2 regions of the Brevibacillus sp. HB1.2 genome follow, and region 2 is predicted to be linked to the other one. Evidence: riboswitches for the same ligand, from Rfam matches in the RefSeq annotation. Region 2 holds a riboswitch; the other holds the start of a gene.
The links. Region 2 has a riboswitch for thiamine pyrophosphate ahead of thiS (sulfur carrier protein ThiS). Riboswitches for the same ligand answer to the same signal wherever they lie in the genome.
Positions count from the first base shown of each region.

Region 1: another riboswitch for thiamine pyrophosphate. It lies ahead of thiC (phosphomethylpyrimidine synthase ThiC); the one in region 2 lies ahead of thiS (sulfur carrier protein ThiS).

Region 1 is NZ_JABMIU010000002.1:199,448-203,853, forward strand. It holds gene ku (non-homologous end joining protein Ku) at 1-343, shown strand, start outside; gene HPY28_RS05810 (cation diffusion facilitator family transporter) at 404-1,285, opposite strand; TPP riboswitch at 1,535-1,647, shown strand; gene thiC (phosphomethylpyrimidine synthase ThiC) at 1,800-3,554, shown strand; gene HPY28_RS05820 (hypothetical protein) at 3,570-3,740, shown strand; gene HPY28_RS05825 (DUF1904 family protein) at 3,790-4,119, opposite strand.
Region 2 is NZ_JABMIU010000022.1:21,308-25,713, reverse strand. It holds gene HPY28_RS28085 (alanyl-tRNA editing protein) at 1-795, shown strand, start outside; gene kapB (kinase-associated lipoprotein KapB) at 829-1,212, shown strand; TPP riboswitch at 1,254-1,364, shown strand; gene thiS (sulfur carrier protein ThiS) at 1,565-1,768, shown strand; gene HPY28_RS28070 (thiazole synthase) at 1,774-2,547, shown strand; gene HPY28_RS28065 (acetylornithine deacetylase) at 2,540-3,835, shown strand; gene tenA (thiaminase II) at 3,843-4,406, shown strand, end outside.

The sequences.
Region 1 (4,406 bases), on a different contig from region 2:
GGCAAAATATACGGATGAATATCGATCTGACCTACAAAAACTGATTGAGAAAAAACTGGAGGGTCAGGAGATCGCTACTGCACCTACCGTTGCAAGAACCAATGTAATTGATCTCATGCAGGCCCTAAAAGAAAGCTTGGAGTCTACAGCTGGTCAAGCCGCAATACCCATCAAAATCGAGCCTGAACCGACTCCGTCAAAGCCTGCGCGAAAACGCACCACCGCTGCCTCCTCGTCCGAAAAAGAGCAAGCATCGAAAAAGGAGACCGCAACCGATCAAAAAAAGAAAACGACTACTTCTACAACCAAAACACTGCGCAAAAAGAAGGCAACCCCTGTTTAATCTGCACATAAAAAAACCTGCCCACTCTGGACAGGTTTTTTTGTATTCACATATAGACATCTAGCTTGGCGCCATCTTCCTGCATGGTTCAATATGGATATGAACAGCGTTAATGCGGTGAATCTTGCGCATCTGTTCTTCAATTTTCTCGGTGATGGTGTGGCTCTCCACCACATTCAGACCTGGATCTACATGGATGACAACATCAACGAGCACGCTGCTTCCGTGGTAGCGGGCTTTGATGTCACTGATATCCTTAACTCCCGAAATCGAGGAAATGGTAGCCCGCAGGTCCGCTAGCTCGCTCTCGTCAAAGCCATCTGTCAAACGGTGAGTTGCTTCCCTGAAAATGTCCCAAGCAGTTTTCAAGATGATGAGACCAACAACAAAAGCAGCTAAAGGATCGAGCCAGTGCAATTGAAATTGTGCGCCAGCTACCCCGATAAACGTCCCGATACTGACGAATGCGTCTGAACGGTTGTCAGCTGCCGCTGCATTTAGTGCTTGGCTGTTTGTTTTGATGGCGAGCTTTTTATTGTAGCGATAAACGCCAAGCATTATGACTGCAGTCGCAAGTGCTGTCCACCCTGCCAACAGGTTAGGAGCCGTATGATGTGGGTCCAACAAGGATGGTACGGCATTCGTAACGACTTGAACTCCGACAAATAGCATAATAAATGATGCGACAAGTGCTGAAATCGTCTCCGCCCGAAAATGACCATACGGGTGATCTTTATCAGGTGGTTTCCTTGCAATTCGCAGCCCGATCAAAACAGCAATCGATGCGACGACATCCGTTGAGTTGTTAAGACCGTCGGCCATTAAAGCTTCTGACGCAGTGACATAAGCAACTCCTATTTTTAATACAGAGCAAAATATGTAGGCGAAAATACTCACCCACGCTCCACGTTCTCCTTGTTTTAGATCCGAATAGACATCCATACCTCATCACCTCAAAATACTTCTCCAGCCTGCTTCGACAACGCGGAAAATCAAAGCGCTGGAAGCAGTTGCTTTTTTTCGAACTTCATCGTAACAGATAGGATTCATGTGGGTCTACAGAAACAGTTTTAGTCCGATTCATGAGAATAGGGGGGAGGAAAATGTGTTGCACACCCGCAATTTTTTCGTTGGAAAATTTTCCTTGAAATTAAATGGACTTCCCGTTATCCTATTCTTGCAATCCAAAATACAAAAAAGCACGGGAGCTTGGAAATCACCAGGCTGAGAGGATGGTACTGTGCCATCGACCGTTGAACCTGAACTGGGTAATGCCAGCGGAGGAATGTCATATACGACACGAAAAGATGCGTGTATCTTTTTAGGATACCCGTTTCTTCTCTACTCTCGCGTTGGCGTCGCATATTGTTTTATGCGGCGCTTTTTCGCGGGCAGTTTCTTTCGCCTCCCTAAACGGTTCTCGCTTTCGTGCAACCAAATCAAGGAGGTTTTTCTTATGTCATTGGTGTCTTCTTTTCCAGGCAGTCGCAAAGTATACGAAACAGGTAGTCGTGCGGACATCCGCGTCCCGATGCGCGAGATTTCCCTTCATCCTACCGAAGGATTGTCTGGCTCCACACCCAATCCCCCTCTTCGCGTGTACGATACGAGTGGCGAGTACACCGCAACGGGTTACGTTCCTGACATTCAAGTAGGACTGCCCTCCATCCGCCACGAGTGGATCGATGAGCGAAATGATGCGGAAACGTATGTCGGTCGCGAACCACAACTAGTCGACGACGGCATCCGAAACGAAGCAAAGGCAGCCACCCTCCCCACTTTCCCTCGAGAGGGCTACAAACCAAAACGGGCAAAGTCAGGAAAAAATGTTACCCAGCTTCATTATGCCCGAAAAAATATCATCACACCGGAAATGGAATACGTTGCCATTCGCGAGGGAGTCTCCCCTGAATTTGTACGGGCAGAAATCGCCGCTGGACGTGCGATCCTCCCTTCTAACGTCAATCATCCTGAAAGCGAGCCGATGATCATTGGCCGTAACTTTCATGTCAAAATCAATGCCAACATCGGAACGTCAGCTGTCAGCTCTTCGATGGAAGAAGAAGTCGAAAAAATGATTTGGTCGGTCCGTTGGGGTGCGGACACCATCATGGACCTCTCGACGGGAAAACATATACACACCACGCGGGAGTGGATTATCCGCAATAGTCCTGTTCCAGTCGGTACTGTCCCGATTTATCAAGCACTTGAAAAAGTAAATGGGAAAGCCGAGGATTTGACATGGGAGGTATACCGAGACACCTTGATTGAGCAAGCAGAACAAGGCGTCGATTACTTCACGATTCATGCTGGTGTTCTATTGCGCTACATTCCTATGACAGCTAACCGTGTTACAGGTATCGTCTCTCGCGGTGGATCGATTTTAGCCGCATGGTGCCTGGCCCATCATGAAGAAAACTTTTTGTATACGCATTTTGCTGAAATTTGCGAAATTCTGAAGGCCTATGACATTTGTGTATCGCTCGGAGATGGACTACGTCCTGGCTCCATCGCGGATGCGAATGACGAGGCCCAGTTCGCGGAGCTTGAAACATTGGGAGAACTCACAAAAATTGCGTGGGAACACGACGTACAAGTCATGATTGAAGGTCCTGGTCACGTCCCCATGCATCTCATTCGCGAAAATATGGATAAACAGTTATCCATTTGCCATGAGGCTCCTTTTTACACACTTGGGCCACTCACGACCGACATCGCTCCCGGCTATGATCACATTACTTCAGCGATTGGCGCCGCCATGATTGGATGGTTCGGAACAGCGATGCTCTGCTACGTAACGCCCAAGGAGCACCTCGGCCTACCCAATAAAGAGGATGTACGCAACGGTTTAATCGCATACAAAATCGCAGCGCATGCCGCTGATCTCGCAAAAGGACATCCGCGGGCAAAACTGCGAGACGACGCCTTATCCAAAGCTCGCTTTGATTTTCGCTGGAACGATCAATTCAATTTGTCCCTGGACCCAGAGCGCGCCCGTGAATATCACGACGAAACGTTACCAGCAGAAGCCGCCAAATCCGCCCATTTTTGTTCCATGTGCGGACCTAAATTTTGCAGCATGAAAATATCGCACGACATTCGTCACATCGCCAATGAACAAGGGGCTGCCCAAGATCCCGCCATTCTTTCCGGAATGCAGGAAAAATCGCGTGAGTTCCGCGAACAGGGAAGCCGCTTGTACCATTCCTAATGAAGGGGGATGCCTATGGAGGAAGCCAGTCGTTTACGCGAAAAGATCATTCGACTAGAGGCTGAGCTAGAGCAATCCAAACAGCAATTGCGGCTGATTCAACAGGACTGCAGCCACGTCTATATCGAGAGTCCACTTACGCGAACATGCTCCAAGTGCCTACAAACCGAAAGCCTCTATTATTAATAGAAAAAGGTCGAAATCCCTTTTGGAGGATCTCGACCTTTTTTCTTGCTTATTTCGTCATTCCAACTTGCAACGGAAGTCCTTCTTTATAATAGAGAGTAGGCGATAGCAGAATGAAGAAAATATGGATATGCAGAAAGCCTTGCTTCTTCAAAATGCCGTGTATGGCACTAGCAATCGCATCATGTTGCTTTTGTTCACGGGGAAACATCATGATCTCTACAGACAAAGGACTATTCGTCAATTGCTCTACCTGAAGCAGCTCCAATTTCACCTTTTCCTGAGCTACCTCAGCAATTTTAGAAAACTCTTCTATAAGAATCTGAGAAATGGGCTCTATGTCTTGCTTCGCAAAGCCTTTAAACCGAAGAAACGGCAAGTCAATTCCTTCTTTCGTAAATGAGTTCGCACAGTCATTATAAACAAGTCGCTAATTGTATATCAATGAAAAAAGGATTAAAGAAAGTGAACAACAAACATTCCCAACCCGAGTTAGACACAAAAAGGGCCATATCAGAGAACAGCTCCCTTCCCATGAGGTGTGGTGGACGTACCACGGAAGGAGGAAGCAGTTCAACCAGATACAGCCCAATCCGCTAACCCATCAGTTACTTTATATAAGTAGTATAGCTTGAATTCAATACTTAATCAATAAAAAAGTTTCGT
Region 2 (4,406 bases):
GTATGGGAGAAGGTAGAGAAGCGAGCGAATCAGATTGTTCTGGAAAACCACCCCATCATAGCGCGGTTCGTTGATGACGAGGAGTTGGCAACGCTGCCCTTGAAAAAACAGCCGACCGTTACTGAAAACATTCGTGTCGTGATGATTCCTGAGTTTGATTACAACCCATGTGGAGGAACACATCCTGCACGTACGGGCGAAGTCGGGATGATCAAGATCTTGGGCTGGGAGCGACATCGCGGAAACATTCGTCTGGAATTCATCTGTGGCTGGCGAGCTTTGCGGGACTACAACCAAAAGCAAGCTGTCGTTCGTGATACGGCGAAGCTGCTCGCTACCAATGAAGGTGAACTGATCGCACAGACGGAACGCCTCCTTGCAGAACGTGACACCTTGAAGGCAAAATTGGCAGAAGTGGATAAGCAGCTGTTAGAAGTGGAAGTCAATCAACAACTATCTGCTGCTAGCCAACTCGGTCATTCTCGCCTCATTATGCATACCTTCACGGACAAAACCATTCAACAGCTTCAGCAGTTCGCACAGCTGGCTACTGCTCTGGCGCCAGATGCGATTTGCCTTTTAGCTGCTACTACCGAAGACAAAATGCAAATCGTGTTTGCTCGTGGGCAAGAAGTCAACGTAGCCATCAATCAAGTGTTGAAAGAAACATTGCCGGTCATTGAAGGAAAAGGCGGAGGAAATCCTGCCATGGCACAGGGTGGTGGTCAGTCAGTAGTGGATGCGGAAGAAGTATTGCTGCATGCTCGCAAACTGCTGGAAGCCTCACTAATGTAAATACATTTGATTGAATAAAAGGAGGAAACCGCGATGAACTGGAATCCGGGAGATATCGTTCGCGTGGCGCAGCGAACTGGAGAATATATTGCAGAAGTATTGGAAATCCACGATTCGAAGCTGCTGGTAAAAGTGTTGGCCGTTACTAAATACCCGACGCAAGGCGATTTGCATTCTTCCTACGAAGTAGATGTGCCGCTGTTTCACCAGCGTCCAGCACTCTCTTACATGGAAAAATTCATGACGCCTGTCCAAGGGGTCATTCGCTATAATGGCGCGATTCCGGACTACAAGGAATCTGTGCGTCAGGCGATGGAGAGAGAAATGGAAAAGCTTTCGAAAATGGCAGCTTGGGCAGAGCGTTGTCTCATTGAGCTGGAAAAGATGCACAAGGAAGCCTTTACAAACACGAAATAGAGTGGTACTGTAGTACTCGAATGTACGACAATTGCATAGCTTTACTACCAAACGGGGGCCAAGCAACGTTGGCTGAGATTGTAACGAGTGTGTTACTGACCGTTGAACCTGACCTGGGTCATGCCAGCGGAGGAAGAGGTATTTGGAATCAGTATCACGGTGTCGCATCCGAGCAGAACTATGCTTGTTTGCGTGCATGCATGATCAGATCTCACTCAACCATCCGAGGCGGATGGTTTTTTTATGCCATTCGTCTGGGGAGATGGGATGGGTATACGGCTTCTTCTGTTTGTCTGAATCGACTCAGGCAGGCGGGAGAAGCCGTTTTTTTTCCAGTAGAAGGAGGTAATCAATGATTGTTCAGCTGAATGGGAAAAAAGTAGAGTTGGCGGAAGAGATCACGACAGTGCGAGCCTTGCTTGCTTCTTATTCCCTGCAAGAAAAGATTGTCGTCGTAGAACGAAATGGAGAAATTATTGATCGCTCCGCGTACGAACAAACACCGATTGCAGACGGAGATCGCATAGAAATCGTTCATTTTGTCGGAGGAGGATGATCATTATGATGGATACATTGAAAATTGGACCTTACGAGTTTCGCTCCCGTTTGCTTCTCGGGACAGGTAAATTCGCTGATTTGGATACACAAGGGAAAGCGGTAGAGGTGTCGGAAGCAGAGATTTTGACATTTGCGATTCGTCGCTTGAATTTGGAAAATCCGCAAGAACCAAACTTTTTGGAACAGCTCGATTTGAAAAAATTCACCTTGCTACCTAATACAGCAGGTGCCTATACAGCTGAAGAAGCAGTGCGCATTGCTCGTTTGGCTAAAGCATCAGGATTGTGTGACATGATCAAGGTAGAAGTCATTGGAGACCCGAAAACCCTTCTCCCTGACCCGATTGGTACGTTCGAGGCTTCGAAAATCTTGGTGGAAGAAGGCTTTATCGTACTGACCTACACCAATGACGACCCGATTCTTGCTAGACGTTTACAAGAAGTCGGCGTACATGCGGTTATGCCAGGTGCGTCACCAATTGGTTCCGGACAAGGGATTGTCAATGAAAACAACCTCCGCTTTATCATCGAGGATGCTAAGGTACCGATTATCGTCGATGCAGGAATTGGCTCGCCAGCAGACTGCGCGAAAGCGATGGAACTAGGTGCTGACGGTGTCTTGTTGAATACAGCAGTCGCACTCGCTGACAATCCTGTCTTGATGGCAGAAGCGATGAAGCTCGGGGTGGAAGCAGGTCGCAAAGGCTTCCTGGCAGGCCGTATCGCGAAAAAGCGCTACGCGTCCGCAAGCAGCCCGACTGAAGGGATGATTGAGTAGCGTGGATCGACTGACAGAAGCGGTAGAATCGATTGCCAGCCGCAAAGAAGAGCTGTTCGCATTACTGGCAGAGCTCGTTTCTCATCCGACTGTGAGTCCTCCCGCGCGAAACAGCGATGCCGCACAAGGAGTAATCGCCAACAGATTGCAAGCGATGGGATTCGAGGTCGAACGCTGGACGGTATATCCAGGAGACGACAATATCGTCGGCCGGTTATCAGGGAGTGCCTCTAGTCAGGCAAACAGTTTGATTGTCAACGGGCATATCGATGTGGCTGAAGTCGGAGATGACACGGGGTGGACCTATCCACCGTTTACTCTGACACATGGCAAGGATGGGCGCCTGTACGGCCGTGGTGTTGCGGATATGAAAGGTGGACTGGCAGCGAGCTTGTTTGCGATCCAAATGCTGCGCGAACACGGAATGGAGCTCCAAGGAGATCTGCTCTTTCAATCCGTCATCGGAGAAGAAGCGGGTGAAGCGGGGACATTGGTCGCCATCGAGCGAGGCTATCAAGCTGACTACGCCGTTGTAGTGGATACGAGCAATCTCCAAATGCAAGGACAGGGCGGGGTCATCACAGGCTGGATCACGATTGAGAGTCCGACGACGCTGCATGACGGAATGCGCGCACAGACCATTCATGCAGGCGGACGCGTACGGGGAGCTTCTGCCATTGAAAAAATGACGAAGGTGATCAGCGCACTACAGGAGCTGGAACGGGATTGGGCTGTCATGAAGTCCTACCCCGGCTTTCTACCAGGCAGCAATACGATCAATCCCGCAGTCATCGAGGGTGGTCGTCACGCAGCGTTCATCGCAGACCGTTGCGCACTATGGATTACTGTTCATTTTTATCCGAATGAATCCTACGAAGAGATCATCCGAGAGATCGAGGATCATGTCGGGCGTGCAGCAGCAGCTGATCTTTGGTTGAGAGACAATCCTCCAACATTCCGGTGGGGAGGACGTTCGATGATTGAGGAGCGCGGTGAAATTTTCCCTTCACTGGAGTTGGATACGGAACATCCGGGGTTGGCAATGCTGCAATCCGCCTATGAAAGTCACATGCATCAAGCGCCTGTCGTTAATATGTCGCCTACGGTGACGGATGCAGGCTGGTTTGCGCATGCAGGCATTCCGGCTGTACTATTCGGGCCCGGTGAGCTCACGTATGCACATGCCGTAGATGAATCCATTGATCCTGACCAGCTTGTTCATTTTGCCCAGATTATGGCCCGATTTATTGCCACCTGGTGCAATACCCCAAAGGAAGCGAAGGAGTGAGTATCGCATGACAACCTTTACTGATCGTTTGAGAAAAAGTGTAGCCCCGATCTGGGAGCGTGTTCATCAACATCCTTTCGTCACCGGACTTGGAGATGGCAGCCTGCCCGTTGGTGCATTCAAATATTACATGAAACAAGACTACATCTATCTGATTGATTATGCGAAAATGTTCGCGATTGCGAGTGTGAAGGCGTACGATCTGGAAACAAGCTCCAGATTCGCTGCTTTGCAAGAATCGACGCTGAACACAGAGATGGAGCTGCATCGTCAGTATGCTGAGCGATTTGGCATCTCTCGCGCGGAGCTGGAAGCGACAGAGCCTTCGTTTGTCATGCTGGGATACACCAGCTACATGCTGCGTGTCGCTCATCAAGGGTCGTTGGCAGAAATGGTGAGTGCACTACTCCCATGCACATGGAGCTATTGGGAAATCGGCAAGCGCTTGGCACAAGTAGAAGGGGCGTTGGAACACGAACTGTACGGGGAATGGGTACGCATGTACAGCTCCGATGAGTTTGGGCAGCTGGCGATCTGGCTGATGGATATCATGAACCAATTGGCGGAAGGA